4 regions of the Clostridioides sp. GD02367 genome follow, and region 1 is predicted to be linked to each of the others. Evidence: riboswitches for the same ligand, from Rfam matches in the RefSeq annotation. Region 1 holds a riboswitch; each other region holds the start of a gene.
What was found. Region 1 has a riboswitch for cyclic di-GMP ahead of Q3223_RS14790 (type II secretion system protein). Riboswitches for the same ligand answer to the same signal wherever they lie in the genome.

Region 1 (8,538 bases):
GTAACTTAGGAAACAATGTAAAAATAGGCGATTTTGTTGAAGTAAAAAATGCTGTTATAGAAGATGGTTCAAAGGCATCTCATCTTTCTTACATAGGAGACGCACATGTTGGTAAAAATGTAAACATTGGATGTGGAGTAGTCTTTGTAAACTATGATGGTAAAAACAAATTTAAATCAATAGTAAAAGATAATGCATTTATAGGTTCAAATTCTAACCTAGTTGCACCAGTAGTTGTAGAAGAAAAAGGATATATAGCAACTGGTTCAACAATAACACACGATGTTCCAGATGGAGCCTTGGCAATAGCTAGAGAAAGACAAGTTATTAAAGAAGGCTGGGTAGAAAAGAAGAATCAAAAAGATGCAGAAGGTAAGTAATCATTAGTTTATTATTTTGGCTAATAAATTTAGCTCGAAATTATTATAAATTATATTCACTAGGATTTTAAAATTTTCAGGAGGGTTACATAAATGAATACTAGCGGAAGCGAGATTAAAATTATTGCAGGTAATTCATCGAAAGAGTTAGCGCAGAAGATAGCTGACTATATAGGTGTATCAGTGCTAGACTGTGAAGTAGGTACATTCAGTGATGGTGAAATATGTGTAAACATGAATGAGACAGTAAGAGGTTGTGATGTGTTTGTAGTACAATCTACTAACAGTCCAGTAAATGATAACTTAATGGAGTTATTAATCTTAATTGATGCATTAAAGAGAGCATCAGCAGGAAGAATAACAGCAGTTATTCCTTACTATGGATATGCAAGACAAGACAGAAAAGCTAAGGCAAGAGATCCAATCACTGCTAAATTAGTTGCAAACTTAATAACTGCTGCTGGAGCAGACAGAGTATTAACAATGGATTTACATGCAGCTCAAATACAAGGATACTTTGATATACCACTAGACCACTTATTAGGTGGAACAATATTAGCAGATTACTTCAATGAAAAGAAAATAGAAGATTTAGTAGTAGTATCTCCTGATTTAGGAAGTGTTACTAGATCAAGAAAATTTGCCAATACTTTAAATGGAGAAGTGCCAATAGCTATAATAGATAAGAGAAGACCAAAAGCTAATGTATGTGAAGTTATGAACTTAATAGGTGACGTTAAAGGTAAAAATGTTATACTATTAGATGACATGATAGATACAGCAGGAACAATAGTTAATGCAGCAAATGCACTTAAAGAATTTGGTGCAAAAGATGTTTATGCTTGTTGTACTCATGGTGTATTATCAGGACCAGCTATTGAAAGAATTTCTAATTCAGAGATAAGTGAGTTAATAGTTCTTGATACTATACAACTTCCTGAAGAGAAAAGAATTGATAAGATAAAGATAAAAACTGTAGCTCCTTTATTTGGTGATGCTATAAGAATGATATTCTCTAACGAATCAGTAAGTAAATTATTCTAATTTATTAGATTTATAAGAGTTGTTTAAAAGGATATAAAACTTTTGGACAACTCTTTTTTGTTATTTTAATTTATAGGAATATTTTAGATGTGTATATGTAATTTTAGAAAAGGATTATAGTTTGAAACTTTGGTGAATTTAAGTAAAAATAAGTATAAGAAGTAAATAAAATTATGAATATTATGAATATAAAAAATATTTGGAAAAAGTATTGAAAAATTTCAGATTATGTAGTATTATGTAAATATAAATAAAGAAAGAGGTGTTTCCAATGGGAAGGTCAGAAGATGAACCCTTAATAATTAAATGATTCAGTCACAATCTATAAGGAATAAAAAAATCTATTGAAAGTTTATTTATAAGAATTGAAAATAGTATCTATTCTATATCTTTAATGTTTGTGAGAGGGTTCTGGATTATATAAAGTTACTGTAAAGAAAGTAATTTTGCACAATAAGCATATCTGTAAATGAAGAATTTCGTTTATATAGTGATTGTGGCTGAATCATAATTAAAAGAGATAGAATGTTTATAATAGATGATTTTAATAAAATACTATATTGTAATAGCTTCTAGCTTTCAAATAAATATTAGCAAAGGATGGAAATGACGATGATAAAACTAAATGATAATTTATAAATATCTCCTTACGATATATGATAATTGTAGGGAGATGTTTCTTTTTTTGTATAGTCTAAATATTTCTAGAAGTTGTGTTTCAATATGTAAAAAATTGGTATATATAAATAATATAAACTTAGTTGATAAAATTTGGTAACTATTATATAATATAAGTGGATATGTATATATAATTATGCATTACCCTGAATTTAATAAAAATAGAAACGCTGATATATGTTCTGTGATGTGGGCACCTTGGGACATATGGAGTTAGTGGTGCAACCGGCTATGGAATTGTATTTATTTATGGATACTTTTATTTTCATAGCATTTTTTGTTTTAAAATGGTTATATGCTAGAAATAAATCTGGTTAGTACGTGTAAATAACTTTACTTAGATTTTAACCAGGTATATTATAAGTAAGTATTAATTAAAAAAATTGAGGGGGAATAAAAATGAAGTTAAGAAAGAATAAAAAAGGTTTCACTTTGGTGGAATTATTGGTAGTAATTGCAATTATAGGTATATTAGCAGTAGTAGCAGTTCCAGCTTTATTTAGTAATATAAATAAGGCTAAGGTAGCAAGTGTTGAGTCTGATTATAGTTCAGTTAAGAGTGCAGCTTTGTCTTATTATTCAGATACTAATAAGATGCCAGTTTCAACAGATAATAAAGCTGATTTAACTATCTTGGAGACTTATATGGAATCTCTTCCAGATAAAGCAGATATAGGAGGCAATTATAACTTACTTTTAGTTGGAAAGAAACTAGCACTACAAATAGGTGATAGTGATAATGGAGTTACATTAACAAAAGCACAATCAGCAAAATTATTGAGTGATTTAGGTGAAAATAAAATATATACAAATGCTAGTTTAGGTAGTGCAAATAAATTAAAAGATACTGACACAGTGGATAATAAAGCTCTATATATAGTACTTATAGACAATACTGATATGGATTCAGATGCTAAGTAATACTCATATTTATTAAGTAAGATATTATAAATTTAATGAAAAAGACAGGAAGAAGAATCTTCCTGTCTTTTTATACTATTTTCTTTTATATCCAATCACAAATGATGATATAATTGAGATAGTAAAGGAGTGAAATCTGTGGCTAAAAAAGTTAGAATAGGAGACAAACTGGTTGAAAAAGGATACATAACAGAAGACCAGCTTAAATGGGCATTATCAGAACAAAAAAACAGTGGAAAAAGACTAGGAGAATTTCTAGTACAAGAAGGTCTTATAGATAGTAACTTATTAATAAGTGTATTAAAAGAACTTTTGGATATAGAAAGTGTATTTTTAGAAGGAACAGAAATAGACACATTAGCTACAAAAATGGTTCCAGAAAATATATGCAAAAGATATGCGATATTTCCATTCAAAATCGATGGAGACAAGATATGTCTAGCCATGTCAGACCCACAAGATAGAGAAGCAGTTCAAGATGTAAGACGTATGTCAGGGAAAGATGTAGAAATATTTATATCGAGTGCAGAAGATATAAACAAAGCAATAGGTCATGCTTATGCTCATTCAGAAATAAATAAGGCAATGACTGAGTACAACAAGAATAGAACTGGTGGAGTAAGAGAAACAGTAATACTTGAAGAAGATGTAAACGCAGCTCCAATAGTAAGATTAGTAAACAACATACTAGAAAATGCTGTGAGAATGGAAGCAAGTGATATACATATAGAACAAAGCGAAAATTACATGCGTGTTAGATTTAGAATAGATGGTATGCTAAGGGAATATATGAGAATGAACTCAGCGCCATACAAAGCAGTAGTAAGTCGTATCAAAATAATGTCAGATATAAATATATCTGAAAAGAGAATCCCACAAGATGGCAGAATCTATTTAAAAGTAGATAACAAACCTATAGATTTTAGGGTTTCTACAATGCCAACTAATAGGGATGAAAAGATAGCCATGAGGGTTCTTGATAAGAGTAATTTTATGGTTAGTAAAGAAGTACTAGGAATAGATGAACATGGCTCTAAGATATATGACGAGTTGATAAACACTCCTTATGGGCTTATATTGGTAGTTGGTCCTACTGGAAGTGGAAAGACAACTACATTATATTCAATGTTAAATCAATTAAATACAGAAAATAGGAACCTCCTAACTATAGAAGACCCTATAGAGTATGAATTACCTGGCGTAAATCAATCTCAAATAAATGAAAAAGCAGGTCTTACCTTTGCCAGTGGACTTAGAGCTTTTATGCGTCAAGACCCAGATATAATAATGGTTGGGGAGATAAGGGATACTGAAACTGCGGAAATAGCAATAAGAGCTTCTCTTACAGGACATTTAGTTTTAAGCACATTACATGCAAATACAGCAGTTGGAGCAATTTCTCGTCTTTTAGATATGGATGTAGAAAGTTTTTTGATAACTTCATCTGTTTTAGGGGTAATATCTCAAAGACTTACAAGAAAAATTTGTGAGCATTGTAGGGTTTCATATGAAGCAGATATCGGAGAAAAAAAGGCTCTTGGTATTGATATAAATGAATCAGTAACTATTTATAAAGGAGAAGGATGTGAAAGATGCAATAATACAGGATATAAGGGGCGTCTAGGTATATTTGAAATGCTTGAAATAACACCAGAAATAAAAGAGTTAATAGATTCATCTGCCAATCAAAGAGAAATTTTAAAGGTAGCTAGACAACAAGGTATGATTAGTCTAAAAGAGGATATAGTTAAAAAGGTTTTAAATGGAAAGACAACAGTAGAAGAAATGATTAGAATAATTTTGATGACTGATTAAAGGATGATATTATGAAAAGTTTTAAGTATACAGTGATAAAAGAGGATGGAAAAAAGCAAACTGATGTGATTGAAGCTAATGATTTTAATGAAGCTAGAAATCTACTTAGAAAAAGAAATCTTAGAGTTCTCGAAATTAAAGAAAGTAAAAGTAAAAATATAAATGTCTTTAGTAGAAAGAGAAAAAAAGACTTAGGAGCTGACCAGATAAGCCACTTTTGTAGACAGTTTGCTATTATAGTATCTTCAGGTATAAATAGTATTTCAGGACTAGAAACATTAGCCAGAAGGTCAACTAATGTTACCTTGAGAGAAGAAATTAATCGTATAGTGGCAGAAATAAAAATAGGTTCTACTATTGCAGATTCAATGCTTTCATCAAAATCAAAGTTTCCAAAATTACTTGGAGCTATGGTAGCTACAGGTGAGGCCACAGGTAAATTAGATGAAGTATTAAAAAGTATGGCTTCATTTTACTCAAGTGAACATAGAATTAAGCAAAAGCTTAGAAATGCAGCAACATATCCACTAATAGTTTTAATTTCTTCATTTATAATGATTTTTATATTTACAGCATTTATGGTGCCTAAGATGGTTAATTCAATTACAACAGTAGGTGCAACCCTTCCCCTTATAACAAGAATTGTTATGGGGTTTGGTATGTTTATGAAGAAGTTTTGGATAATAGTACTTCTAGCTATTATACTGTCCATTTACCAATTTAAGAAATATTTAAAAACACCAATTGGTAGAGCACATAAAGATAGAGTCATAAATAAGATACCTATTTTAGGAAAAGGAATAAACTGTATGGTAGCTACACGTTTTTCAAGAGCATTGTATCTATTTGTATCAACAGGGTACCCATTAGTTCAGGGACTTGATTATATTATAGATAGTGTAAATAATACCATGGCAGAAAAGATTTTGTCATCAGCTAAAGATGGAATAACAAGAGGTGAGGGCTTAGCAGAAAACTTAGAGAGATATACCTATTTTGATTCTGTATTAGTGCAGATGATAGCTATAGGAGAGCAGACAGGGGAGTTAGAGAATATAAGCAGACAGATGGCCGAATTCTATGAGTATGAATCCGAAATTTATTTAAATAGGATGGCATCAATGATAGAACCTGTTTTAATAATTGCAGTTGGTATTATAGTTGCGGTACTGGTTGTATCAATATTTATGCCAATGCTTAGTATATATGATGCTATGTAGGAGGGAAAGGACAAATGAACAAGGTTTATGTATCATATTATGGCGATTCTATTTCCATAGTTGAGGGCAGATATAAACATGATAAAGATAAGTTTTATATAAAAAATTTTAATGCGTTTTCAATAGAGGATATTGCACAAGATTTTTCTAAGGAAAAGTATGCTCTATTGAGATACGCATTAGAAAATATTAAGTTAAAATCAAGACATGTAGTTTTTTGTTTAAATACAAGAGATGTAATTCTAAAACCCCAAAAACTCCCTAAGATGGATAAAAAGGATTTAGATGGATTTATGAAGCTAGAAATGGATGAGATGATGGCTTTGGAATCAGATGAATATGTGTTTTCATATGAAGTATCTAGTGAAACATCAGATAGTTCAACTGGTGAGGAGTCAAGTCTAAATCTTATCATTGGAGCTATAAAAAAGGAAGAAATAAATGCAATTGTAGAGATAATGCATGAGTTCGATTTAATATTGGATAGAATAGACACATTATCAACAGCTTATTTAAGAATTCTTAAAAATTTGGATTACAACGATATAATGGTAACTAACATAAGTGACAATAGTACAATTATAAATATATATAAGAAAGATACTTTATTTATTAGTGATAATATACCGATAAGAATAACTGCAAAAGATATGGAAATGCAATTATTAAATGTAGTAGAAGAATCAAAAGGTCTTATGAATTACTATTCGTCAAGAAACTTTGGTAAGGTTACAGATACCATATTAATATTAGGAAAAAGATATTCAAATAAATTGATTTATGAGGCTTTTAGTTCTGCATTTTCAAATTATGTTTCTCAAGGTCTTACTGAAATAATGGATATATCTGATATGATAACTGGAGATATAGACGAAGATGATATAAATTCAATTGTAGAGCTTCTAGGAAGTATGATAGAACCTAAAGGTAAAAAGGATTTTGAAAATATAAATTTTTTACCAATGGATATACTCAAAAAACAGATGAAAGCCAAGCAAGTGAAAAACATACTAAAAATAGCACCAATAGTTATTTTAGTTCTTGCTATTCCATATTTATGTTTGATTTTTTCAAATAGCTTAGCTAATAAAGAGCTTGAAAATGTTAATGATGAAATAAGAAGTATTGAATCTGCATATTATCAGATTGGAAATATAGAAAAGATGATACAAAGCAAAACTGAAGAAATAAAAGTATATGATATGTTAATTGGGAAAAAGGTGAAGTGGGAAAATTTATTGGATGATATAGATAAAAATACTCCAAGTAGAGTTGAGCTAACAAGTTTATCAACTACTTACCAAAATCTTGGAACTACTAATAAAACTGAAAACTCAAATAATGATAAAGCTACTACAAATAAATCAAGTAATAATGAAACAAAATCAAACACAAAAAGCAATAGTGATGGAAATAAAACTAGTAGTGATTTAAGTGAAGAGAAGACTACAAATATATCAGAAGCATTAACTGGGGATAGTGAAACTAATGATACAGATACAGAGAAGGATGATAAGACACCATTATATGACAAGATACCAAATATCATAAACATAGAAGGAAATGCTAAAGATTCTTCTTATGTAGGTCAATTTTTATATAAACTAAAGGGATTGTATTATTTTGAGGATGTTAAATTACATAGCATAAAAAATAATGAAGAAGATTCTAATTATACATTTAACATGACATTATACCTGAAAGAAGGTGTATTAACTAATGAATAAAGATATATTTAAAAAAGATATAAAAGACATATTCAAAGTGGAGGTTACTCTAAAAGGAATTCTTATAAAAGTCATAATTTTATTAGCTATTTTATCATATGGCTACTTTGGACTTTATCCTCAATACCAAAAATATGTTGCTACAAAAAATTCTGTAAAACAATCTACAGAAAAATTAAATACGTATAAAGAGAAAACAGCTCTTATGCCAAAATATGAAAAACAACTTAAGGAAATTGAAAGTGAACTTAAAGAAAAAAGTAAAAACCTTTTATATGATATGCAAGACGGTCTTTTTTTAATAGGTCTAGACAAAAAAATGAAAGCATACAATATAGACTTAACTAGTTACGATGTTGGAAACGTTAGAGAATATGAACATTTTTATGGTATATCAACAACAATAAGTGTCAGAGGTGATTATAGAAACGTCAAGAAATTAATGGCTTACTTAGAAGAACAAAAAAATGTTACTCAGATATTAGATTATACAATGACTTCATATATAGAGCCAGAAAAAGAAGAAAAAGAAACGACAACTAGTAAGGATTTAATTAAAAATGTGAACATAAATAAAGATACAAAAATATATTGGGTAGAAGGCGAAGATAGATGGCACTTATATAATGATTGTCCATTGATAAAAGAAGGAGAAATTCTAAAAAATGATAAGCTTTTAGATAGGTCTACTAGTTATCTATGTAATACTTGTGTACTTAGAGCAGCTACAGAGAAAGAAATACAAAAAGAAGT
Region 2 (8,538 bases), on a different contig from region 1:
TTCTTTTAGTTTTTCCATAGCACAATCAACACCAACTATTATTCTCCCATTTTCCTTTTGTATAATAGCATTTCCTTTATCTATACTGTCATCTGCAATAACAAATACACTTGATTTTAATGATGTCTCTTCTTTGAATAGTTCAAACTCTTTCTCTATATTATCCTTATAGAAAGAATTACATCTTACTATGAATGAACTACTTCCTTCGTAATCTTGAATAATTTGCTTTAACAAGTCACTCATAGACTCTTCATCTTCAAAATGCTTTTTTAAAACAGAGCTAGCCATATTGATAGCAAGTCTTATAATTTCTTTGTTTTTTTCCTTTATGTACTCAGTCATTTTCTCATTAGCTTGTAATAGAATTAAATCTGCCTGATTTCTTATAAAATCTGCTTCACCTTTAGCTTTTTGGATATATTCATCGTAGGATTCTCTATATCCATCCTCATATCCATTTTTTTGACCTTGGCTATATCCTTTTTCATAAGCTTGTTTTTCTATATTTTGTGCATTTGTTTTTGCTTCTTCTAATATTTCATTCTTTTTTATCTCAGCAGACTCTATAGCTTCTTTTATTACTTCATCCCTAAATCTACAATCATTCTCTTCGTTTATATTTGTTTCTCCCAGTCTAGCTTTGTCTATTATAGATAAATCTAGAATTCCTTTATATGATGCTTTTTCACTTTTAATAATTTTGTTATTCGACAAAGTCATCACCAAAATTCCTTACAATAGTTATAGCACCTTCTCTTTCAAGTTTTCTTACGCTATTTACTATTTTTTGCTGAGCACCTTCAACTTGTGCAACTTTTATTACACCAACCATCTCCATTTCTTCTTTAAGCGCTTCTGCTGCTCTAGAAGATTGATTTCTATATATAGCATCTGAAATTTCATCATCCACACCTTTTAAAGCATAAACTAAATCTTTCATAGTTACTTCTTTTAGTACTTTTTGTATGCTCATATCATCTAGTTTTACAATATCTTCAAATACAAATATATGAGATTTAATTTGGGCTGCTAAAGCTGGGTCTTTTTCTTCAACAGTATTCAAAATATTCTTTTCTGTTTTTCTATCAGAATTAAGTAATATTTGAACTAATGTAGCTATTCCACCATAATCTTTAAAATCATCACCACTTATTGAATGTAATTTATCTTCTAATGAACTTTCAATTACTTTTATAACTTCTGGAGATATTGAACCCATTGAACTTATTCTCATAGCTACCTCATTTTGTAAATCAAAATCTAAGTGAGCTAAAATTTCTGCGCCATCTTGTGGGTCCATATGTGCAAGTAAAATAGCTATAGTTTGTGCACTTTCATTTCTAAGTATTTCTAATATTTTCTTTGTATCCAATTTTATAATATGTTTAAAAGGCTTTGTACTTGTATCTATTGATATACCTTCAAGTAATTTATTTGCTTTAGAATTTCCCAAGGCATTACTTAGCAGTTCTCTTGCATATTCCAGCCCACCTTCTATAACATAATCTTTTGCTTTATTTATTTCTACAAACTCTTTTAATATTTCTCTTCTTTCTTTTGAAGCTATTGAAGAAATATTTGCAATTTCCAAACCTATTTTTTGAACCTGTTTATCTGGAAGGCTTTTTATTATATCACTAGACACAGTTGGTCCTAATGTCATTAAAAGCACAGCAGCTTTTTTTAAACCCTCACCTTCTACTTTCTCACTCTTCTCATTTTCACTTATATCACTTAAGTCAAATGCACTAACATTCGTAATTTCTGTGGACACATTCTATCCCCCTTACTCATTTAACCAAGTCTTTATTATTTCTGTTACTTGGTCTGGTTTTTCTTCTGCATACATTTTAACAGCTTCTTCTAATGTCAATTCTGGGTCATCCCCTAATAGAGGATTATCTTTCTTATCAACAGTACTAGAACTAGCACTATAAACTTCATCCTCATAATCCATATCTTCTTGTTCACTTCTCTTCTTATATATTAAGTATCCAATAGCACCTACTGCAATAACTGCCACTACTCCAATAACTGCCTTTATTATATTAGTTTTGAAGCCTTCTTTTTTAATCTCTTCCAGTTCTTGTTTAGCTTCAGCCTTTCCTTTAGGGTCAAAGACCATTGAAACAACACTAAGAGTATCTCCCCTTGCTCCATCCATGCCTATAGCATTATTAACTATATCTTCCACATCAGCTTGAACTCCTTTAGCTATTTTTCCGTCTATAGCGACAGAAGCTGTCAATCTTCTAAGTTCTCCTGGTGCAATTATAGTATGAGTTTCAATCTTACCTGTCTCATATTCAAAACTCTCATCCAAACTATCTTCTGTGTTAGTACCATTTTTATTTCCTTGATTATTCATATTAGCATCTACGCCTTGGACATTATTTGTAGCAGATTTAGATGAATTTTTTGACCTTGTTTCTTTTATTGCAACTTTATCAGGGTCAATCTTTATTTCAGTTTTTTCAGCTGTATCAAAACTTAAATCTGCATTTACTGTAGCTTTTACTTTTCCTGTACCAAATATTGGCTCTAGCATTTCCAAAATAGACTTTTCTAATTGTTTATTCAATGCTTGTTCAGATGCCTTATTTTTATCAACACTAATACCACCATTTATAGGTTGATTATTTTCATCAACTTCTTCATCATCTAAGATACCTTCTGATAATAGATTCATCTTATTATCAATAACTTGAACATTTTTCTCTGGTATATTTGTAACACTTCCTGATACAAGTGCCATAACAGATTTTATTTGATTTTTTTCTAAAGTTGTTCCTGGCTTTAACATTAAGTAAACTGCTGCACTTCCTGGAACTGCTTCTTTCTCAAACACTGATGACTCTCCAAATGTTATATGTACTCTAGTATCTTCCACTTGTGGAAAACTCTTGATTGTTTTTTCTATTTCACCTTGTATGATTCGTTGCTTCTTAATTTGAAACTCCTCATCAGTAAGTCCTATAGACGAACTATCATCCATTAATGCAAATCCTTTAGAACCACCTGTAAGACTTGGAGCTAGCTCCAGCCTCAACTTATCGACTTCTGTTCTAGGAACATAAATTGTACTTCCCTTTACCTTAGTATCTATCTTTCTAGACTCTAATTCTGCTGATATATCTGCAGCATCTTGAACATCTAGTTCTGAAAATAAGACTGCATACTTATTTTTACTTGCAGATATTGCTGTAAATACTAGCGCTAAACATATAGCAACAATCCCTATACCTAATGCTATCTTAGTTCCTTTTTTTAAAGAACCTATTTTTGTCCTAGATTTAGCAACTTGCTCCTTAATCTTATTTTTAAAACTGGCTATCATTGATTATTACTCCTGTTCAAAAGGCTAAATTTGTACTTTATTCATTTCTTGATATGCATCATGAATCTTGTTTCTAACTTCTATCAGATATTGCATAGATAGTTGTGCTTCTTGACCTTTTAACATAACTTCATGCATAGAAATATCTTCGCCTTTTATAAATTTTTCTTTCATATTATCCGCTGTCACTTGTTGAAAATTAACTTTGTCTATAGTATCTATTATTACATCTTCGAAATTCTTTTTTTCTTCTTTATTATTAAGGTTTAATGGTTTTGTTTCTCCAATCAAATTATCTAACTTTGCACCTTGCATTAAATTGTTGATTTGTGTAATTGGCATAATTTATCCCTACTTTCCTATTTCCAAAGCTTTCGATATCATAGATTTCTGAGCATTCAGTGTGTCTACGTTAGAATCATATGCTCTTGAAGCTGTTATTAAATCTGTCATTTCAACCAATATATTTACATTTGGATATTCTACATATCCATTTGGTTTCGCATCTGGATGAGATGGGTCATATACTTCTTTAAGAGGTGATTTGTCATCTTCAACAGATGTGACTTTTACTCCTAACATACCTAATTTATTATCATAGTTTTCTTCAAAGGAAACAATTTTTCTCCTATATGCTTCTCCATTTGGACCTCTTGTAGCATTTATATTAGCTACATTTGATGATATGATATCCATTTTCAAACTTTCTGCTGTTAATCCACTAGCAGATATCTCCATTCCACTGAACACACTCATCTTCTAGTTACCTCCCAGTTATTATTGATTTAGTCATTGCAATTTTGCCATTTGCAAAACCTATTAAAGCATTATATTGCAACGTTGTCATTGCTTGCTTTACTTTTTCTTCTTCTATATCCACATTATTGCCATCTACTCTTAAACCTTTTGAATTGTCTGTTTTTTCTTCTATTTTTGGCATGGCATCATTTAATGTTTCTTCAAAAGTTACATAATGTTTTTTGTAACCTTCAGTATTTATATTTGCTATATTATTTGCTATTGTTTGACTTCTTAGATTAGTTGCATCTAGTCCCATTTTTATAATGTCATATGTATTCATACTCACCCCTCCTCAAAATATATTTATTTGCTATATTTAATGATTAAAAAAATGAAGTTGCTATATTACAAAAAAAGGTAACTTTATGAAGAAAAAATTAAATACATATTAAAATTTTTTTTTATTTTCATTGGAGTTAATTGAACTTAAATTAGATTTCTTACTAAAATGATACATTATTATATTAATGTAATAGAATTGTAATAGATTTAAATGAACAAAGAAGTCATTTTTTGTAAAATAGCAACTTTTTCAGACAGTTTTTCTTTATTTTTTGTTATAATTGGTAAAATATGTTATTATATGTACTTTCTACTGTAATAAAGTAATTTTTCCATAATAAAATGACCGCCAAAAAAGCAGTCACTTCGACTAATCCTAAGTATACAAATATACTTAGGACTCTTTTTGGCAACTGGCTAGCATAGTTTGTATATACAAACCTTAGCCCCTATAGCTTTGCGTCACTAAATTTCTCTAGTTTTGCCTATTTAGTTTTAATTTAAGTATACAATAAATAACAATTTTTTTAAACATTTTTTACTTATATTTTTAATATTTCAATTAATATTCGATATTTATAGCTAAATATCTAGTATAAATTAAAAACTTGTTATTATAAAAAATAAAAACAGCTTAAAATACTTATTCTAAGCTGTTTTTATTTTTTATATAAATGTCTATAATGTAATCAAGTTAGATTCTTCTTTATCCCATTCAGGAGAGAATTTATTTCCTATTTGTATAAAAGAAGACCTTTTATTCCAATTAGCAAATGAAGATTGATAACATACCTTACATGAATCATTCATATTTATACTATTAATATTTCTTCTGCAGTCTTTATATTCCAAAGAATTCCACATTTCTTCAAAAGTTTTATATCTGTCAATATGAAACAACTTTATAGGTGTAGACATACATGAACGTACAAATCCATCTGAACCTAAGAAAAAGTCTCTCCATGTTGTAAAACAATCCTTATGTAGTTTTTCACATGCACTATCTTCACCTTGTATATGAGGTAACTTAAGAATAATATTTAACTCATCTGCTAAAACCTCTGCTTCTTCAAATACCTTTTTAACCTCATCTTGGCAATCATATAAACTCTCATCATGCATATTTTCATCAAACACAGTTAGATATACCACCTTAAGCTCTTGTAAACCTACCCTTTTAGCTAATTCAACCATTTTGGGTATCTCATACAAATTAGACTTCATTGCTGTAAAAACAAAATTCATATGTGGCCAATTTATCCCTCTTTTAATCTTCTCATCTGCTATATGTTTAATATTTTTTATTATATGATTAAAATCAGCCCCTGATCTTATATTGTCATTAATCTCTTTAGACGCCCCATCTAGACTTATAGCTATAATGTCAGTTTCTGTATTGAAGATATCATCAAATAGTTTATCCAATTTCATACCATTTGTACAAAAATATTTTCTAAGACCATTTTTCTTTGCCCAATATAAGAAATCAACGAAATTTGGATGTACTGTTGGTTCTCCCCATCCCATTAAAGTTACTTCCTCTACTTCATTTAATATATTCTCAAATTTTTCAGTCCATTTAAAATCAAAAACTGTTGCTTTGAACTCTGCTGAATTTCTTCCACACATAATACAATTTAAATTACAAGCATTCGTAAGTTCAAATACTAACCTTCTAGGTTTAGCTTCTAGATTGATAGCCTGATTATATGCCTCGCTTTCATTCAAATTGCTATTCTTTTTCTGTAACTCTGTTAAAGAGTTTGTTTGTTTTAAATCAATTGTTTTAGCTCTCAATATACTCATATTGATATACCTCTTATTTCTATGTATTTTACCATATCTTCCAAAAAGCTTTATTTTCTTTCCAAAGAGAATTAAGATTGTTCATATCTCTTTCATTATCCATACATGCCCACAGACCTTCATGCTTGTAAACTGCTATTTCTCCATTTTTAGCTAGATTTTCAAATAATCCATACTCCAAATCACACTCATCATTTTCTGTAAGATATTTTAATAGTTCTTTATTAAATACCATATATCCACCATTTATTAATCCCTTTGATGTTTGTGATTTTTCTTCAAATGATTTAAGTACATCTCCCTCTGCGATAAGTTCACCAAATCTAGCAGGAGGTCTTACTCCAGATATTGTAAGCAACTTTCCAACTTTATTATGAAAATGTATTAATTTATTTATATTTATATTTGCTAGCCCATCTCCATATGTTAATAAATTTATATCTTCTTCAAGATATCTCTCTATTTTCTTTAATCGTGCTCCTTTTTGAGATTCTATACCTGTATCAACTAATGTTACTTTCCATTCACTTTCATCATGATTATTATGAAATTCTATTGAATTACTTCCTATATTAATTGTAAAATCATTATTTCTACTATCATAATGTAAAAAATAATCTTTTATAACATTTGCTTTGTAGCCAAGACATATGATAAATTCTTTTACTCCATAATACGAATATATTTTCATTATATGCCATAATATCGGCTTCCCTCCTATTTCAACCATAGGTTTGGGAACTATACTAGTAATATCTCCAAGTCTACTACCATATCCTCCTGCTAAAATAACTACTTTCATATTAAAATGCCTCACTTAATTATAATATATAAAAATTTAAGAATAGAATTTTTTATTACAGATATATATCATAGATAAATAGAATTTCTCTAGGATAATGTTAAAACTTATATTTTTGTTCTCCATTTATTAGACTTACTTTAATCTTATGTTTATCTAATAAAGTCTTTATTTCATCCTCATAATTCCAATTCATTACTATAATCTTATCTATCTTTCTCATACATATATCTTTAAAAGAAACTATTTCATGTCCAGTTCCTGGTATAAATTTATGTTGCTTATTTTCATTTATATCAATAACACAATCAATAAATTTATGTTGTGGATCTATGTTATTCAAAAATGTAACTCCCTTAGCTCCCGCGCCCCATATTGCTACCTTACTTTTTTCTGATTCTAAGTAATGTTTCCATCTCTCCACCTGTATTCTTATATTTTCAGCATAATCAATAGCTATATTTAAAATATCATTTTTTATATTCTCGCCTCTTACCTTGCATATAGCATATAAGTATTGTCCTTCAAAGGTATAGTTTATCTCTAATATATCAAATCCACATTCCTGTAATAACAAATTTAGGGATTTTTTATTAAAATATGAACAATGCTCATAAAAAAAGTCATACAGTATATTATTTCTTAGTATCCACTCTACACATGGTGTTTCAATATAAACTATAGAGTTTGGAGAGTTTACTAGCGCTTTCTTGATTGATTTCATTATATCTTTAGGGTTTTGTATATGCTCTATGACATGTCTGATAAAAACACAATCTGCAGATATATATGTGCATGTATCATCATAATATTTTTTTTCAAACATTAAGTTCCCATCTAACATGACAGTTTCTCCTACATAACTTGGGTCAAATCCATAGCCTTTTCCTTTAGATATTTCTATAAAAGTTTTGAGAAATTCTCCTTTTCCACATCCAACTTCTATAGCTACTTTTTCACTTAAATTATATTCTTTAATTAGATATGATATTATTTCATTAATATGACTTTGAAATCTAAATGAATTATACTGTGTATTATCATAAAAATCATCATATTGTACTTTATTTGAATCAAAACTAGTATTAAAAATAAACTCACAATAACTACATAAACCTAGTATTAAATCACCTGTTATATCATTTATAGCAATGTCTCTATTGTCAAATATAAAATTTTGATGTATAGGAACATTTTTTCTACTAAGAAAAATATTAATATTTTCTGAACCACATATAGGACATCTCATAAAAATTTACCCCACTAAAATTTTGTATACTATCTAGATTATTATACTTATTTATGATTATCTTCCATATTCATTTAAAACCACATTATTTATTAATTAGATAACGTAATATATTCAGCAAATGTTGGAAGTTTATTATCTTTACTAGATATAATTGGATTAATTTTATTCCAATTTATATTCATAGAATCCCATTTTATTCCACCTTCATTATTTGGAGAATATGGAGATGATAATTTATAAATAACCATTGTATTC
Region 3 (8,538 bases), on a different contig from region 1:
TTGTCTATAGTTTTTTGGATTTTTTTTCTAAAACATTATTATTTTTTTACATAATTTTTCAAAAAAAAATATCTTCTAACAATATTTTCACTCTTAAATATTGTTTTAGAAGATATTTTTTAATATTACTTATATTTTAATAATGTTAGGGTCTAATTTGTGTTTTTGTTTCTTCTTAATATAATAAGTCCCACAATAGCTCCTAGACCTAATAGTATTTCTCCAGTAATTGTAGTGTTATCTCCTGTCTTTGGTGGTACTGGAGGATTTACTACAGCGTCATCTTTCACTTTATTATTCTTTTCTTCTGATACTGATGGTTTTACTACTTCTGGTATTGGAACAATTGGTTTAACAGGATTTTCTATTACCTCATCTGATGGTGGTATTGGTGGATTTACTACCTCTGGTATTGGAGGATTTACTACCTCATCTGATGGTGGTACTGGTGGATTTACTACTATTTCATCTGTGTCAGATGGTTTTGATGGTTTTTTTGGTTTATCTGTGTTTGGTGGTACTGGTGGATTTACTACTGGTTTATCTGGATTCGGTGGTGTTGGTGGATTTACTGGTGGATTTTCTTGTTTTATATTTTCTATATTTCCAATATCCACAATACTACCAATATCTTTCTTATCAATATTAACTTTGACTTTATCCTTTAGTTTTTCATATCCACTTGGAGCTATTATTTCCACTAAATAATATGTTCCTGGTTTTTTTACACTAGACTGAATTATACCATCTTCATCACTAACTAAATCTTTAACTACTACATTTCCATATACATCTTCTAAATTAAACTTAGCACCTGAAAGTGCCTTTTTATCTAAAGAATCTACTTTTTTAGCTTCAAAAGCATAACCTTGCTTAGTAGTTTCTACTCCAGGAGGACTTGAGCCATTAATCTGAGCTACATTTTGTATAGTCTCTCCAACTTTTACATCTGTAAAATCTGCATCGAATGTAACCCAACTTTGTACAGGTTCGCCTTCTTTTATCTGCTTAAATTCATATTTATTCACTAATCTTATAGTATTTTCTCCATCTCCAGCTTCTTTTTTAAGCTCAAGGTTATCAGAATATTTTATATTAGATATTTTTAGAGCTGGGTTTACTTCATCTAAAAGATTTACTTGCCCTGCATCATAAACTCCATAAGTTGACATATTTATTTTGTATTTAACAATTTGACTATCATTGTTATTTAAAACTTTTTTATCAACTTCTTTTTTTGCACTTATTAATCCAGAGTTTTTCTTAAAACTTATCTCATCGCTTTTATCAACTTGACTGTTATTTGCATCAAGAACAGCTCTATTTGTATAACTATCTTCAATACTAATAACCTTTAATGTATAAGCTATATAAAACTTTGATTCTACTTCTTCTTTACTAAGATTAATCGTAAATCCAGTTATAACTTTATCTACTTGACCGCTTTCATTTCTTTTCTCTTCTATTTTATATGAAATATTGTTTGCGATTTTTTCTTTACTCCAAGGAGTCCAGTTACCATTCATTGGAATTTCTACTACTCTAAAATCATGTCCAGCTTCTCCTGCTGTAGTTAATCTCATACCCTCTGGTATATTATCTGTTATAACAACATTACTTATTGGCGACTTATCATCATTTACTGAAATCTGATAGTTTATTACTTGGCCAACTTGAGTAATATTTGTTACTCCTGAATGCCCTTTAGTCAAAAGATAATCGCTACCTCTATCAAAGATACTTACAGTAGCATCATCTTCTTGTACCTTCTTACCATCAGATTCTATCCTAGCTACATTTTTATATTTATTATCATGTTTTGCATTTTCATCACTAATTCTAGCTTTGTATTTAACAGTATATGCTTTATCTATATTTCCAAAATTAACTGATATAGAATTTGCACTTTGTTCAATATTAAAATCACTTACTTCTTTCCCATCACTTGTTACTACACTTACAGAATCATTTACTAGTGTCAATCCTTCAGGAAGCTCATCATACAAAGTAATATCTTTCAATTCTTCCTGTTTCTCATTTACTAGTATGCTATAATTTATATCTTTATTTTTAACTGGCATAAATACTGTAGTTGATTTTTTTCCTTCAACAAGTTTCTTAAGTGTTCCTTTAGACTCTTCTTCCTCGCCTTTATCTCCAGGCTTTATTTCTACATCCACATCTCCACTTCCACTTTCTATTTTTCCAGTAGTCTCAATATGAATTTTTGTATTTGTCTCTTCATCAACCCTTTTAACGTATGCTTCTAGACCTATTTTTCCTTGCATTACACTTTGACCATTAGGAAGTTCTCTAAATGTAAGTGTATATTCTCCATTACTTTCTGTTTTGTCGAAACATTCACTTGTATAATCTAAATTAACTTTATTAAATACATCTGGCACCTTGAAAGTTATTGAATCACCTGCTTGTATTCCCTTTGATGTTGGAGTATAAGTTAAATTAAATGATATCTTTTTCATTGATTCAGTTTCTATTGTACTATTATTAATTTTTATAATAAATCCATAATCTTCATTCTCTTCATTAAGTTCTTCTTCTAACGTTTTCAGCAAATTCTCATCTTCTAGCAGCTTTTCTTCTTTTGGAGTCTGCTCTATATTTTTATTATCTAGTGGCTTTTCCTCTTCTGGAGTCTGCTCTGGTTTTTTGTTATCTGATGGCTTCTCTCCTTCTGGAGTCTGTTCTGGTTTTTTGTTGTCTGATGGCTTCTCCTCTTCTGGAATCTGCTCTGGTTTTTTGTTGTCTGATGGCTTCTCCTCTTCTGGAGTCTGCTCTGGTTTTTTGTTGTCTGATGGCTTCTCCTCTTCTGGAGTCTGCTCTGGTTTTTTGTTGTCTGATGGCTTCTCTCCTTCTGGAGTCTGCTCTGGTTTTTTGTTATCTGATGGCTTCTCTTCTCCACTTGATGAACTAGTTGAATTATTTTGAATCTGACTGTTATCTCCTAATTCTGAAGCATAAGATAAGGTTGGATAGATTGTAGATACTACCATACTTAAAATCATAATTAAACTTATTAATAATGCCTTTTTATTCTTCTTCCCCATATAGATTTCTCCCCTCTACGCTATCTATAATTTATAAACTTCTATTTATATCCCATTAAAATTAATTCTAAGCAAAAAATTATATAAAAAAAGCCATGAAAATAAATAAATTTATATCCATAGCCGGTTGCACCACTGACTCAGTATGTCCATAAGGTGCCCAATGATAGAACATACATCAACATCTCTATAATATTTTATAAAAAACAATTAAAATTGCTATATTCATACTAGATACAATTACATATCTATATTATATTATGCCAACATCTTCCTGTCTATATATTTTACATTTTTTTCCTTACAATAATTTTAATTAATCATTAAATAAAATCCTTATCTACAACAATTACACAATTATATTCAGGATTCATCTCCTTAACCAATTTAGTTATATCTTCTTTTAATTCTTCCTCTGACATATTCTTAGAGAATTCAGAAGGATTAACTACTATATCAAACACTAAATTTTTCTTACTTCCCTTTCCAACTATTCTGAAATCATGCATAGATTTTACAAGACTATTTTTCTTAAGTATTTCTTCAAGTTCTTTTTTTGCTGACATAACTTCTTCATCTTCGAGACATATAGGGTCCATATGAATTACTAAATACATATCTAATTTTTCAGATATTTCTCTCTCAGCATTATCTATAATTTCATGAATCTCCATTATATCTATATTTGATGGAATTTCTGCATGTATAGATGCTATACATCGTCCAACTCCATAGTTATGAATTATTAAATCATGTGTACCTATAATATGTTCATAAGATAATAATGATTCTATAATAGATTTTACCATTTCTTCATCTGGTGCTTCTCCTAGAAGAGGATTTATAGTATCTTTTACAAGAGAAAATCCAGCATAAAGTATTACTAGTGATACTACAATACCAACATATCCATCTATAGGTAAACTAGTAAATCTAGCTATGACAAATGATATAACTACGCAACTCGATGTAAATACATCTCCTAAAGCATCAAGTGAAACTGCTTTTAAGGCTGAGGAGTCAATTTTATTTCCCATAAATTTATTAAATTTACTTAACCAAATTTTAATCATTATAGATGCAATTAAAAGTATAAGTGGTATTACTTCAAATTTTATAGGTACTGGATTTACTATCCTTTCCACAGACGACTTTATAAATTGAAGTCCTACCAACATTACCATGAACGCCACAATTAACGCCGATAAATATTCTATTCTTCCATGTCCAAAAGGATGCTCTTTATCAGCTGGCTTACTTGCTAATTTAAAACCTATCATAGTTATCGCTGAGGATGCCATATCAGAAAGATTGTTAAATGCATCAGCCATTATAGCTATACTTGATGTAAGCATACCTATAGACACCTTTACTACAAATAAAAGTAAATTAGATAATATACCCACTACTCCAGCTACATATCCATACTTATTTCTAACATCTTTATTTTGAACGTTCTCACTATCTTTGATAAATGTTTTGACCAGGATTTTTGAAAACATAAAATTTACCTCCTTGTCTTCTGTTTTACTGACAAATTTTAGAATTTATATCTTTATTTATGATAACATAATTCGTCTATAAAATTCTTAAAAGTTCATATATATCAATAAGATATTACTAATTTTATACATTTATTATAGATGCAATGTATTCTTAGATTAAATTATTGACTTCTAATAAAACTAGTCCTAGATATTTTATAATTTCATCTAGGACTTGTATTACTATTTTATACCAACTATTTTATTTAACATAATCGAACCTGTTTCTGGATTTTCAAATTCAATTTTAACACCCTTTATATTAGATAAATCTATATTTTTAAACTTATCAATAGGTATTATTGTATCACTTATTGGAGTATACCTTGACCAAAACTCCATAAATTTACCTTCTACATATTCGTCTCTCACAGCTTTACCCTCAAAATACTTCATAGCAGACACTTTATCATTATCCAAAGTTACACTACTTTCTTTTCCTTTAGAATCGACTAAGCTAAGTTTAAATGAAACTATTTTATCTTTACTATTTAACTCACTAGGAGAATTTAACGCCCATCTAAATTTTAATGCAGAATAATCTTTTAAATTTTTATTATTTAAGGGCAATTCTATTTTTCCATCTTTAGATTTCCAATCAACTTGCAATAAATCTAAATTTTCACTTGAGCTTATATTACTAAAAAGTTTTGCAGTATCTTTATCTAATCGTTCTGACTCAACTAACTCTTTTGTATCAACATTACTTGAGTCTATATTTTCAAATGACTTTTTGTTGAATAATTCTAAAGAACCGCTATATTTAACTTTATTTAATGTCTGATACCCATACATTTTAGATGGCAATCCATTTTTACTAAAAATAGGAGATTCACTATCATCAAAATCAAAAATAGATTTCATATAGTCAACTGCATAATTAGAAAAGAACTCTCTATGTTCTTCTTTTCCTAATTTTTCAGGATAAGTGCCATCTGTATCTCGTGGTGGAGAAAATTCTTTTTCTCCTAAAACTGAGTTATATGCATTGTGATTTCCACCTACTAAATAAGTTAGTCCTAGTGGACTTTTTCTATTTTTATCCAAGGATATATCATAAAAAACATCATCCCCACTATGGATAACATCTCCATCATACTCTGATACTATTATTGCTGTTGGTACATCTGGAAACTTCTCTATTGGACTATTATAGGCTGGTGTAAGTGATATAATTCCTTTTATCCCTTTAAATCCTTTTTGTATTTGGTCTTGTGCTATTTTTAATACCCCAGAACCAGCTACAGAATGACCTATAAGGCCAATATTATCTAAATCAACTTTGTCTTTAAGATATATTCCAAATCCATTTTTACTGCCATCATATGCATCTTGAAAAGCTTTTATATAAGCTTGAGTCAGATATGTTATTCTCTCATTTTCTACAGGTTCTCCATACTGAAAAGTATAGTTTACTGAAGTATCAATAGACACCCCTATAATACCATTTTTAGCTAAATCTTCAGTAAGATATTTAAATCCATTTTCAAAATCATTTTCTCCATCTCCATGTTGCCCATGAAAAATTAACACTATAGGTGCTTTTTCTTTTATATCTTTAGGAGCTGATATTATACCTTCTATCTTAAAAGGTATGGTCTTCCCCCTTACAACCATTTCTGATGTTCCCAAACTAAATTTATTAGATTCAATTTCGTTGTCATTATTTTTTGTTGACTTTATCTCATATGTTATTTTTTCATTTGAAACTACACTAGAATTAGAATTACTTGTACAACCTACAAAAAGAGCACTTATTACTGCTATAGATAAAATCATACTAATCCATTTTTTCGATTTCATAAATTTATTCCTTTCTATCATATCTGTTTAAATACTATTTATTAGATTTCTAGTAAACTTTCTTTCTACCTTCATACTTATTTATTAACCTTTCTAGCATTATAATCTATAACCTTATCTGCATTGTATAAATCTAAAAATTTTTCTTTCTTATTTAGTAGAGTAATACCATCTATGTTTCTTCTATCAGTAATAACTAAATTTTTATCCTTATAAATTTTTTCATATGATATTGGACCTACACCTGCAAAAATCGTAAATCCTTTTGACTGAAGATACTCCAACCCTTTAGATGACTCATTAGGAAACTCACCATATGGAGGTATATATATTTTTGTTTTTCCAACGACTGATTGAACTTCTCTTTCCCATTTAATAGTATCATCTCTAAGCTTTTCTAGAGAAATTTTTTTGAGATTTGGGTGTCCATAACTATGGCTAGCAAATTCCCATCCATTTTCTTTTAGCTTATAGACTACTCTCTTACATTGTTTTAATTCTTCATTTCTATTTGGATAATCTCTTTGAATTCTATAACCCAAAATACCTTCAAATCCAGTTACTGCTAAAACTCCCTTTGCATTATTATGAGAAAAATCAGGATGTAGTTTTACAAAATCTTCAATTAAAGGAACCATTTCTGTTTCTGTACTAATAAGATATTTACCATTTGGTTTTTTAATATATCCTGCTAACTCATTATTTCTATCTAGGACAATTTTTTCTGTTATTCCATTACCTAACATATATTGATTATAATTTATATCATCTATAGATATAATAATTGGTTTTTTTCCTTCTGGTAACAATAATTTTTTTCTTACTGTTAACTTCTTACCACCAACTTCTTTTTCCTCATATACATCTTTGTATGATACAAGTATAAAGTTCCTTTGATATAAGTTATCCAATATTTTTTTAAATTCTTTTGTAGTAACAAACCATTTAGAAAATGTTTTAGATTCATAATCACCATCAAATGCCATTTCTGGATATACGATTAATGGATGTACAAATACATGTTCAATTTTACCTTCATAATATTTACTTGTATTTTCACTTATTTTTGAATTATTTTTTTCATATTCTAAATTTGTATCATAAAAAGCATATGAAAAATTACTGATGGACATAATTATAACTATAGATAATATTATAAACAAATTTTTCATAATATTTCTCCTTCAACATGATTATAAATAATAAAGCTTATTATATTAAAATAAAAGTCTATTACTTACATTCTTTTTATTTATTATGTTTAATTTGTTTATCACTATACACTATATTAATAGTAACATTAATCTAAATTTGTATTTATAAACAAGTTAATACATTTATATCAAGTTTTGTACATACTATTTAGAATTATGGTATTATTTTTCCCAAGTATTATTTATAATATGATTTTTATTTATAATATATTTTAATTTAAAATTCTGAATAAGTATCTTTTTATAAGTATTTTTTCAACTAATTGTTTTTATATTTTATTCTGATAATTTATCTTGTTCTAAAAAAATAGTCTCAAACTCTGGAAGTGTTGGAAGTCTTAACAAATGTCATATATTTTTGAATATTCATATCCATACTATGTATATCTCACATCCATTTGATTTTATCATATTTTATATGATAAACATTCGCTTTTATAATTTATAACCTTATGATACACTATGCACATAGGATTTTAAACGGAAAGGAATGAAATAAATCATGTTTTTTGTAAGTGATATTTATACAGAAGCACCTATTAAATTTGATACTCCATTACAAAAAGAGGTATATAAAATATTACAAAATTTGAATATTGAATTTGAACGTGTTGACACAGATGAAGCAATTACAATGGAGGATTGTGTTCAGATTGATAAAAAATTAGATATGAAGATGGTAAAGACTCTATTTCTTTGCAATAGACAAAAAACAGCTTTTTATCTATTTATTATGCCAGGTGATAAACCCTTTAAGTCAGCTAATTTTAGCAATGCATTAGGAGTATCTAGAGTTTCTTTTGCTCCTGCTGAATTGATGGAAAAGATGTTAGGTACTAAAATTGGCGCAGCTACTATTTTCAGTGCTATACTTGACAATGATAATAGTATACAAATTGTTTTTGATAA
Region 4 (8,538 bases), on a different contig from region 1:
TTATTTATGTGATGTTAATACTAATTTCTCCAAAATAAAAATAATATATACAGAAAAATAAAGGTAAAAATGTAAAAAATATTAAAAAATTAAATAAATGGGTATTTTAGAGCGTTTAACTAGAACGATATAGATTTTGTTTTTTTACTTATTGTCTTATAAATTAAATATTACAGTACTTTTTTGAGCTAAAAAAAAATAAATTTTAAATATAGAAGAAATTATTTAAAAGGGGGAATAGTATGAAAAGAGAAGTCAAAAGAACTAAAGCTTTGATATATAGTGTTTTATTTTTTTCATTATTATTAGTATTAATATTTGCTCTTGTTTATGGAATAAAGTATATGTGTTCTAAGTCTGATAACTCAAAAATGCCTATATATAAAGTTGATACAAATGAGAAAAAGGTAGCTTTAAGTTTTGATGTTGCTTGGGGAACTAATAATATGGATGAAATTTTAAAGATTTTAGATAAACATAATGTAAAAGCTACTTTTTTTCTAGTTGGTAGCTGGGTAGATGATAATCAAGATATTGTGAAGGCTATAGATGAAAAGGGACATGAAATTGGCAATCATTCAAATACCCATGCGAATTTGAAAGAAATATCAAAAGAAGACATAAAAAAAGAAATAGAAACTACATCAGGAAAGATATTTAATATAACAGGGAAAAAAACAAATTTGTTTAGACCACCTTTTGGAGATGTAAACAACAAAGCTATGGACATTTGCAGTGATTTAGGTTATAAAGTAATTAAGTGGGATGTGGATTCTATAGACTGGAAAGAGCTTGGTCCAAACCATGTAATTGAAAAAGTAATAAAAGAATCTCAACCTGGCTCAATAGTTTTATTTCATGCTAATATAAATGATGTAGATAACTATTTGGACACTATAATAAGTAAGCTTAAAAAAGATGGATACAGTTTAGTAAAAATATCAGACTTATTATATAAAGATAATTACATAATTGATTCTAATGGAGTGCAGAAACTTAAGAATTAACAAGTAGTAAATGTATATTTTAAGTAAAGTTGTGGTAAATTATATAGTATATGTTAGAAAAGTGTCGATAAAAAGACGGTGTCTATTTTTTGACACTTTTTATGCATGTATGCGATATCAATAATTATAGATTAAATTGGTTGAAAAAGTGTCTAATAATTGACTTTTATAAAATGAGTTTAAATATTTGAAAGAAGTTATGGATGCTGTAAGACAGTATTTTCAAAGGGTATAAGTTTGTTTAAAAGTTGGCATAGAAATTGCTTTGTTAATAAGCGATATGTTCTATAGAAATAAACAATATGTTAAGACATTGTAATAGAAAAACAACATTAACATTATTTGAACAGCTTATAAAAAAAATTAATATACTTAAGGGGGCGTACTAGTTGAACAAACTATATTCTATTTTATTAAAACAACACGTTGGTGGTCCAGATAAACCAGTAGTAAGTGTTGGAGATGTAGTAAAAAAAGGAACTCTAATCGCAGAACCAGCTGGATTAGGAGCAAATATTTATGCCAGTGTTAGTGGAAAAATAAGTGAAATAAATGACCAAGCTATAGTAATCGAAGCTGATGAAGTACAAGATGATACTTTTGAACCATTAAAAGGAGAAGGTATACTTGACTTAATTAAAGAAGCTGGAGTTGTAGGTATGGGTGGAGCAGGATTCCCTACTCATATAAAATTAAACATAGATTTAAAAGGTGGAACAATATTAGCAAATGCTGCTGAATGTGAACCTTTATTAGCTCATAACATAAAAGAAATAGAAGAAAGACCAGAGATAGTTTACCAAGGTATAAAATATGCTATGGAAGTTACTAATGCTGGAAAAGGTATGCTAGCAATAAAAAGCAAGCATCCAGAAGCAATAGCAGCATTTAAAAAAGTAATAAAGCCAGGAGATAATATAGAAGTTGCAGAACTAGTTGACATGTACCCAATGGGAGAAGAGAGAGCGATAGTAAGAGACGTTCTAGGTAAATTACTTGAGCCAACTCAATTACCTTCAGAAGCTAATGCAGTAGTAATAAATGTAGAAACATTAACTAGAATAGTAGAAGCTGTTGAGCAAAAAAGACCAGTTATATCTAAAAATGTAACTGTAGTTGGTCAATTAAACAGTGGAAAAGAATCTATAGTATTTGAAGATGTGCCAATTGGGACTACTGTTGGAGAATTAATTGAAAGAGCTGGTGGAATAAAAGGTGAATACGGTGAGATAATCTTAGGAGGACCTTTCACTGGTAAAGCTACTACTTTAGATACTCCAATAACTAAAACTAGTGGTGGTATAATAGTTACTATGCCATTTGTTAATGAAAAGAGAAAAATGGGTCTTTTAGTCTGTGCATGTGGACCTAATGAAGAAAGAATGAGAGACATAGCAGCTAAAATGGGAGTTACTGATATAGTATCAGTTCAAAAATGTAAACAAGCTCAAGAAATTAAAGGTGTATTAAAATGTGAAAATCCAGGACACTGTCCAGGACAAGCTCAAAAATGTATAGAATTTAAGAAAGCTGGAGCAGAAGTTATATTAATAGGAAACTGTACTGACTGTAGTAACACAGTAATGGGTTCTGCACCAAAATTAAAATTAGGTGTATATCATATTACTGACCATGTAATGAGAACAGTTAATCACCCATTAATAAGAAGAATAAAAGGTGACGTAAGATTAAAAATAAAATAATATAATATAAAAATATATAATAAAACATCCTTGGAAAAAATTGGAAAATTGTTTTCAGGGATGTTTTTTTGTTGTTATATGTCGATAACATTAACGAATAATATAAATAATATGGAAAAAATAGACAAAATATAATATCTAATATATAATAATGGCAATAGCTATTAAAATTATATTAGACAAAAACAAACTCAGATATGTGGTCATATTGACATATAAAAATTGAATTGAGTCAATTATCCAATAGAGTAAATAGTTTTGTATTATCTCAAGATACTCTACAGTATCTTTTTTAATGTAAGAATAAGTTTTTGTCTCTTACTAATAATTTTAGAATGTTCGTAAAGAGTGCACTTAAAAAATAAAAAATATTACAAAAATAAAAATTACTAAAAACCTATTTATAGAAACTGTGAAGTATATCTTAAATTTGGGCACTTAAAAGATATATGGAGTTAGTAGTGCAACCTGCTATAAATATAAATAGGAGGAAAATCTTGAAAATAAAAATTAAAAAATCAAGTATAATTAGTTTAGTAATTGCTTTTAGTATGGCATTTACTGCATTTGCACCAATAATATCTTATGCTGACGAAGTAAGTGGAAAAGATACAATACTTGGTGGAGAGAAGCCATCAGGAGTAGAAACACCAGATGGAGAGAAACCATCAGGAGGGGAAACACCAGATGGAGAGAAACCATCAGGAGGAGAAACACCAGACGGAGAGAAGCCATCAGGAGGAGAAACACCAGACGGAGAGAAGCCATCAGGAGGAGAAACACCAGACGGAGAGAAACCATCAGGAGGAGAAACACCAGACGGAGAGAAGCCATCAGGAGGAGAAACACCAGATGGAGAGAAGCCATCAGGAGGAGAAACACCAGACGGAGAGAAGCCATCAGGAGTAGAAACACCAGATGGAGAGAAGCCATCAGGTGAAGAGATACCAGATGGGGAGAAGCCATCAGGTGAAGAGATACCAGATGGGGAGAAACCATCAGGTGAAGAGATACCAGATGGGGAGAAGCCATTAGGTGAAATTATACCATCAGAAGAAGAGGAAGAATTAGAAGTAGAAGAAATGAGTTTGAAGCAGAATATTGAAGATATTCTTAATCTTACTGTATCTCAAATAAATAAGATTGTATATAATTTCTGGGAAGATGAAAATGATGTAAAAACAGATGAACAGTCAGAAATTAGTGAGGTACTTACTTCAAAAGATGCAAATATTGGATTATGGCATAATAAAAATTCAAAAGTAAAAAATACATGTTTGTTAAAAGAAACAGATGGTTCAAATAGACCTTATTTTGATGTGAGATTTGATGATATTACAAAAACTTTAACTTTTGATTATATAATAGAAGGTCTTATAGGTGCAGGCTATAAAGATGGGAAATATATAATAGAAGGTGAAGACGGAGAACAAACTGCATTTTGTTATAATAATCATCTAAAATCTCCAACTAGTCATAATAAGAGTCCATACTTACCAGCAGAAGATTTTAATGGTCAAGAAAATCAAAACGAAGATGCAATTAAATCTATACTATATGCGGGTTCTGAGTTTGATGGATTTGGATATAAGCAACAATTTAATTTAGGTGGAGAAGAATATGAAGGTATAACTCATTCTACTACTCAAGATGCTATTTGGATTATGCTTGGGCAAATGAATGAGCAGGAAAGACTTAAACAATATCAAGCTAATATAAAGCTTTATGATATGTTTATAGAGAGTGCAAAGACTGAAGAGGAAAAAGCTGAGTATCTAAAAGGTAAGGAAGCAGCAATAAATTCAAAAGCTTACTTAGAGGCATTATTAAATGCAGGGCGTGAAGAATTAAAGCCAAATGATACAGGAAAACCTAGTCTGAGTAATGGTTTGACTGATATTAAATTTGATAAGAATCAAGATGGTACTTATGAAACAGAAGCTATAGCTTTAGTAGGTTATAGTGGTGTAGTTAAATTAAAGTTACCAGATGGAGTAACTGCTTATGATGAAAATGGAAATGTAATAGGTACAGGTGAAGTAGAAATCTCAACACAAGAAAAGTTTAAACTTAAGAGTGTTAATAAGCCAGATGTAAAAGCTAATATATCTGCTTTATCTTATGATTATATTTTCCCAAAAGCTATTCAGTATTTTAAGACAGTTTTCGATTTTGGTGATAAAGACCATTCATCTTTATTGCCTACTAGTAAGCAAAATTTATTAAGTTATACAATAGAACAAAAAAATGGCGAGGAAGTTGATTTCAATATAGGTGTACCAACAGATGGAGACCCTGATGTGAATCCACCAGTGCCACCAGATAATGGTAATGATAACTCAAATGGTCATAAACCTAAGCCATCACCACCATCAGATGATACAGTGATAAATCCACCAGTACCACCGTCAGATGATACAGTGATAAATCCACCAATACCACCATCAGATGATACAGTAATAAATCCACCAGTACCACCATCAGATGATACAGTGATAAATCCACCAGTGCCACCATCAGGTGATGTAGTGGAAAATCCATCAGTGCCATCAAAAAATGATACAATAGTAAATCCACCAGTACCACCAACAAATGACATAGTTGTAAAATCACCAAAAACAGGTGATGAAACTCAAATAATGCCATACATACTTATTGGTATTGTAGCAATTTGTGGGTTAGCGTATCAAACAAAAAGAGCAAAAAATTAATATGGAGTACTGTTTGTTATTAAGTTTTAGAATATATTGTCTCAAATTGATTTAAAATCATTTTGAGGCATTTTTTTGTGTAAGTATAACCTTTGTGAGAACAGATGTTAATTGTTTTGTGAATAGAAAAATACTTTGAAGGTGAAAATAGTATTGAAAAAATAATATACTAAAGGTATAATTCATTTGATTTCATTTGTATAGATTTAAGTATTCATTTTAGTAATTACATGAATTTGTATTAGAAATTTGTATATTAAACAGTTAAGAAATTTTAATATTAATTATTTAATAAACTGTTATTATGATATGCTAGAATAAATATATATAAATAAGTTTTGATGATGTACTACTATAAAGGGGGGACTTTATGTTTTCGATACCAGAAGTAAAAAAAGTAGAAGAGGTAATGGATACAAAATTTACAACTATAGACGAAGACACAAGAATTGAAGATGCAATAAAAGAAATGATAAAAAGCAACACAAAAACTCTAATGGTAATAGATTCATCTGGTGAATTAAAAGGGATTATATCTATGACAGATATACATAATCTTTATGACATGCATAAGAAGTATGACGGTCAACCAGTAAAACTTATAATGAAAAAGGATGTAATATATGTCAGCGAAGGTCTAACCTTAGATGAGTGCAGAGATATAATGATATTGAAAAATATAGGAATTCTCCCTGTTCTTAGAGACAATAAAATTATTGGAGTCTTAAAACAAGAGCATATTAGAGACTATTTATATATGCATTTAGAAGACTATGGATTGACTTTGAAATATATTATAGGACAAATTAAAGAAGGAATTTGTGCTATAAATAACGAAGGTGTAGTTATATTGTGGAATAAGTTTATGGAGGAAAGGTATGATATAAAATCTGAAGACATAGTCGGTCGACCGATGAACGAATTTTTGGAAAATACTATTTCAGAAAAAGTATTAAATAGTAAAATCGGTATGAGTGACTTATATTTTACAGATAAAAAAGAAAATATGTATGCACTAGTCCATGCAAATCCTATATTTTATAAGGAAGAATTTATTGGTGTTGTATGTACAGAAGTTGATGTTACAGAAGCCAAGATACTTGCTCTTGAACTTGAAAAGGTAAATGATACATTGAAATATTTAAAGAATGAAGTTAAAAACTTATCCAAAGGTAGCTTTGATAAAATTTTAGGTAAGAGTTATAAGTTGGAAAAATCGAAAGCGATTGCAAAACAAGTAGCTAGAACCAATAGTAGCATATTTATCTGGGGTGAAAGTGGTACAGGTAAAGAAGTATTTGCCAGAGCTATCCATGATTATAGTGAGAGAAAAGGTCAATTTATACCTGTTAACTGTAGTGCCATACCAAATGAGTTGTTTGAAAGTGAGTTTTTTGGATATGAATCAGGTGCATTTACTGGAGCAAGCAAAAAAGGTCGAATAGGTATATTTGAACTTGCAAAGGATGGGACTGTATTTTTAGATGAAATTGCTGATTTACCTCTTAGTATGCAGGCTAAGTTGCTTAGAGTACTACAAGAAAAGGAAATAAGAAGAGTTGGTGGAGATACAACAATAAAAATAAATCCTAGAATAATATCAGCTACTAACAAAGATTTAGGTAAAATGGTGAAATCAGAAAAATTTAGAGAAGATTTATACTATAGATTAAATGTTGTGGAGATAAAGATTCCACCACTTAGAGAGAGAAAAGAGGACATAGGATTGTTGGTTCATAGCTTTTTAGAAGAAATATGTAAACAAAACAACAAACCTGTTCTTACAATTAGTAAAGATGTAATAGATATATTTCAAAACTATAGATGGAAAGGAAATATTAGAGAATTAAAAAATACAATTGAAAATATGGTTGTTTTGTCTCAAAACTCTAGGATAGAGATGGAGGATGTACCAAGCTACATGATGGATTCTACTAATAAAAGTACTGAAGAAGAGGAATATCCTTTAGATTTGACGAAAGCTACTCAAAAGATTGAAGTAAAAAATATAACAAAGGCTTTAAAAATGTCTAATGGAAATAAAGCTAAAGCAGCTAAGATATTAAATATACCAAGAACTACATTGTATTATAAGATAGACCAATACAAAATAGATGTGTCTAAAATATGACACATGACTAAATTTTGACAAAATAATAAATATCAGTATTAAGTGTAGTGAAATCAATGGTTATAACAATGCTATGTATGTGGGTGTGTTAAAAAAAATAAAAAAGTGTTGATAAATTGACACTTTTTTTTGTTTGAGAAAATGTTTACATACATAAAAAATAAACTGTTTTAAATAAATATTTATATGATATTTGGCTAAAAATAGCGATAAGAGAAGAATCTATTATAGAAAAAATCTTTTTGTTAATAAGTTGGCATAGGAATTGCTTATATATAAAGTGACTTCAAATGAGAAAAAAACAATGATTTTGATGACTTATGTAGTTTAAAAATCTTAACACTTAGAGCTGTTAGTAGGGAACAGTAAAAATGTTGATTATTAAAAGTGTTAAGGTATCAATATAAATTAAAAATCAAAAGAAGGAGGCATTTTTATATGTCAATAACTTTAGAAACAGCTCAAGCTCATGCAAATGACCCAGCAGTATGCTGCTGCAGATTTGAAGAAGGAACAATAATAGCACCAGAAAATTTAGAAGATCCAGCAATATTTGGAGATTTAGAAGATTCAGGATTACTAGTTATACCAGAAAATCATTTAACAGTAGGTCAAGTATTAGGAGCTAAGTTAACAAAAACTTTAGATGCTTTATCTCCAATGACTACAGATAATGTGGAAGGGTATAAAACAACAGAAACAGATGTTGAGGAATCTACTGAAGAAAAAGTAGAAGCTCCAGTAGCACCTGTAGCTACTTTGACACAAGCTACAACAGGTCAAGTAATAAAAATACACATACAAGAAGGTAAAGATATCAACTTAGAGATACCTTTAGCAATTGCTACTCAAATGGGAGTAGTACCACAAAAATAATAGTTAAAATACAACTATTTAAGAAGGTTTTAATTTACTTGATTCCTCAGTTAAGGGGCTACCTGTTGAGGAATCGAGATTTAAAATAATAAATAAGAAAATAATGTAAG

Region 2: linked by a shared signal. The riboswitch ahead of flgB (flagellar basal body rod protein FlgB) and the one ahead of Q3223_RS14790 (type II secretion system protein) in region 1 are both predicted to bind cyclic di-GMP.
Region 3: linked by a shared signal. The riboswitch ahead of Q3223_RS00590 (SrtB-anchored collagen-binding adhesin) and the one ahead of Q3223_RS14790 (type II secretion system protein) in region 1 are both predicted to bind cyclic di-GMP.
Region 4: linked by a shared signal. The riboswitch ahead of Q3223_RS13870 (Cys-Gln thioester bond-forming surface protein) and the one ahead of Q3223_RS14790 (type II secretion system protein) in region 1 are both predicted to bind cyclic di-GMP.

Annotation. Positions count from the first base shown of each region.
Region 1 is NZ_JBJODK010000012.1:34,702-43,239, forward strand. It holds gene glmU (bifunctional UDP-N-acetylglucosamine diphosphorylase/glucosamine-1-phosphate N-acetyltransferase GlmU) at 1-380, shown strand, start outside; gene Q3223_RS14785 (ribose-phosphate pyrophosphokinase) at 474-1,424, shown strand; cyclic di-GMP riboswitch class II at 2,257-2,342, shown strand; gene Q3223_RS14790 (type II secretion system protein) at 2,502-3,023, shown strand; gene Q3223_RS14795 (GspE/PulE family protein) at 3,162-4,838, shown strand; gene Q3223_RS14800 (type II secretion system F family protein) at 4,850-6,058, shown strand; gene Q3223_RS14805 (PilN domain-containing protein) at 6,073-7,785, shown strand; gene pilO (type 4a pilus biogenesis protein PilO) at 7,778-8,538, shown strand, end outside.
Region 2 is NZ_JBJODK010000007.1:58,606-67,143, forward strand. It holds gene Q3223_RS11235 (FliH/SctL family protein) at 1-723, opposite strand, end outside; gene fliG (flagellar motor switch protein FliG) at 707-1,777, opposite strand; gene fliF (flagellar basal-body MS-ring/collar protein FliF) at 1,790-3,340, opposite strand; gene fliE (flagellar hook-basal body complex protein FliE) at 3,365-3,682, opposite strand; gene flgC (flagellar basal body rod protein FlgC) at 3,692-4,096, opposite strand; gene flgB (flagellar basal body rod protein FlgB) at 4,104-4,421, opposite strand; cyclic di-GMP riboswitch class I at 4,829-4,919, opposite strand; gene Q3223_RS11265 (radical SAM protein) at 5,102-6,229, opposite strand; gene rfbF (glucose-1-phosphate cytidylyltransferase) at 6,258-7,031, opposite strand; gene Q3223_RS11275 (class I SAM-dependent methyltransferase) at 7,132-8,280, opposite strand; gene rfbC (dTDP-4-dehydrorhamnose 3,5-epimerase) at 8,373-8,538, opposite strand, start outside.
Region 3 is NZ_JBJODK010000001.1:148,176-156,713, forward strand. It holds gene Q3223_RS00590 (SrtB-anchored collagen-binding adhesin) at 153-3,068, opposite strand; cyclic di-GMP riboswitch class II at 3,181-3,266, opposite strand; gene Q3223_RS00595 (cation diffusion facilitator family transporter) at 3,392-4,570, opposite strand; gene Q3223_RS00600 (alpha/beta hydrolase family protein) at 4,796-6,415, opposite strand; gene Q3223_RS00605 (polysaccharide deacetylase family protein) at 6,493-7,587, opposite strand; gene Q3223_RS00610 (prolyl-tRNA synthetase associated domain-containing protein) at 8,132-8,538, shown strand, end outside.
Region 4 is NZ_JBJODK010000010.1:97,403-105,940, forward strand. It holds gene Q3223_RS13860 (polysaccharide deacetylase family protein) at 243-1,007, shown strand; gene prdC (proline reductase-associated electron transfer protein PrdC) at 1,397-2,710, shown strand; cyclic di-GMP riboswitch class II at 3,107-3,192, shown strand; gene Q3223_RS13870 (Cys-Gln thioester bond-forming surface protein) at 3,208-5,421, shown strand; gene prdR (sigma-54 dependent transcriptional regulator PrdR) at 5,792-7,552, shown strand; partial or broken gene Q3223_RS13880 (D-proline reductase (dithiol) proprotein PrdA) at 7,991-8,413, shown strand.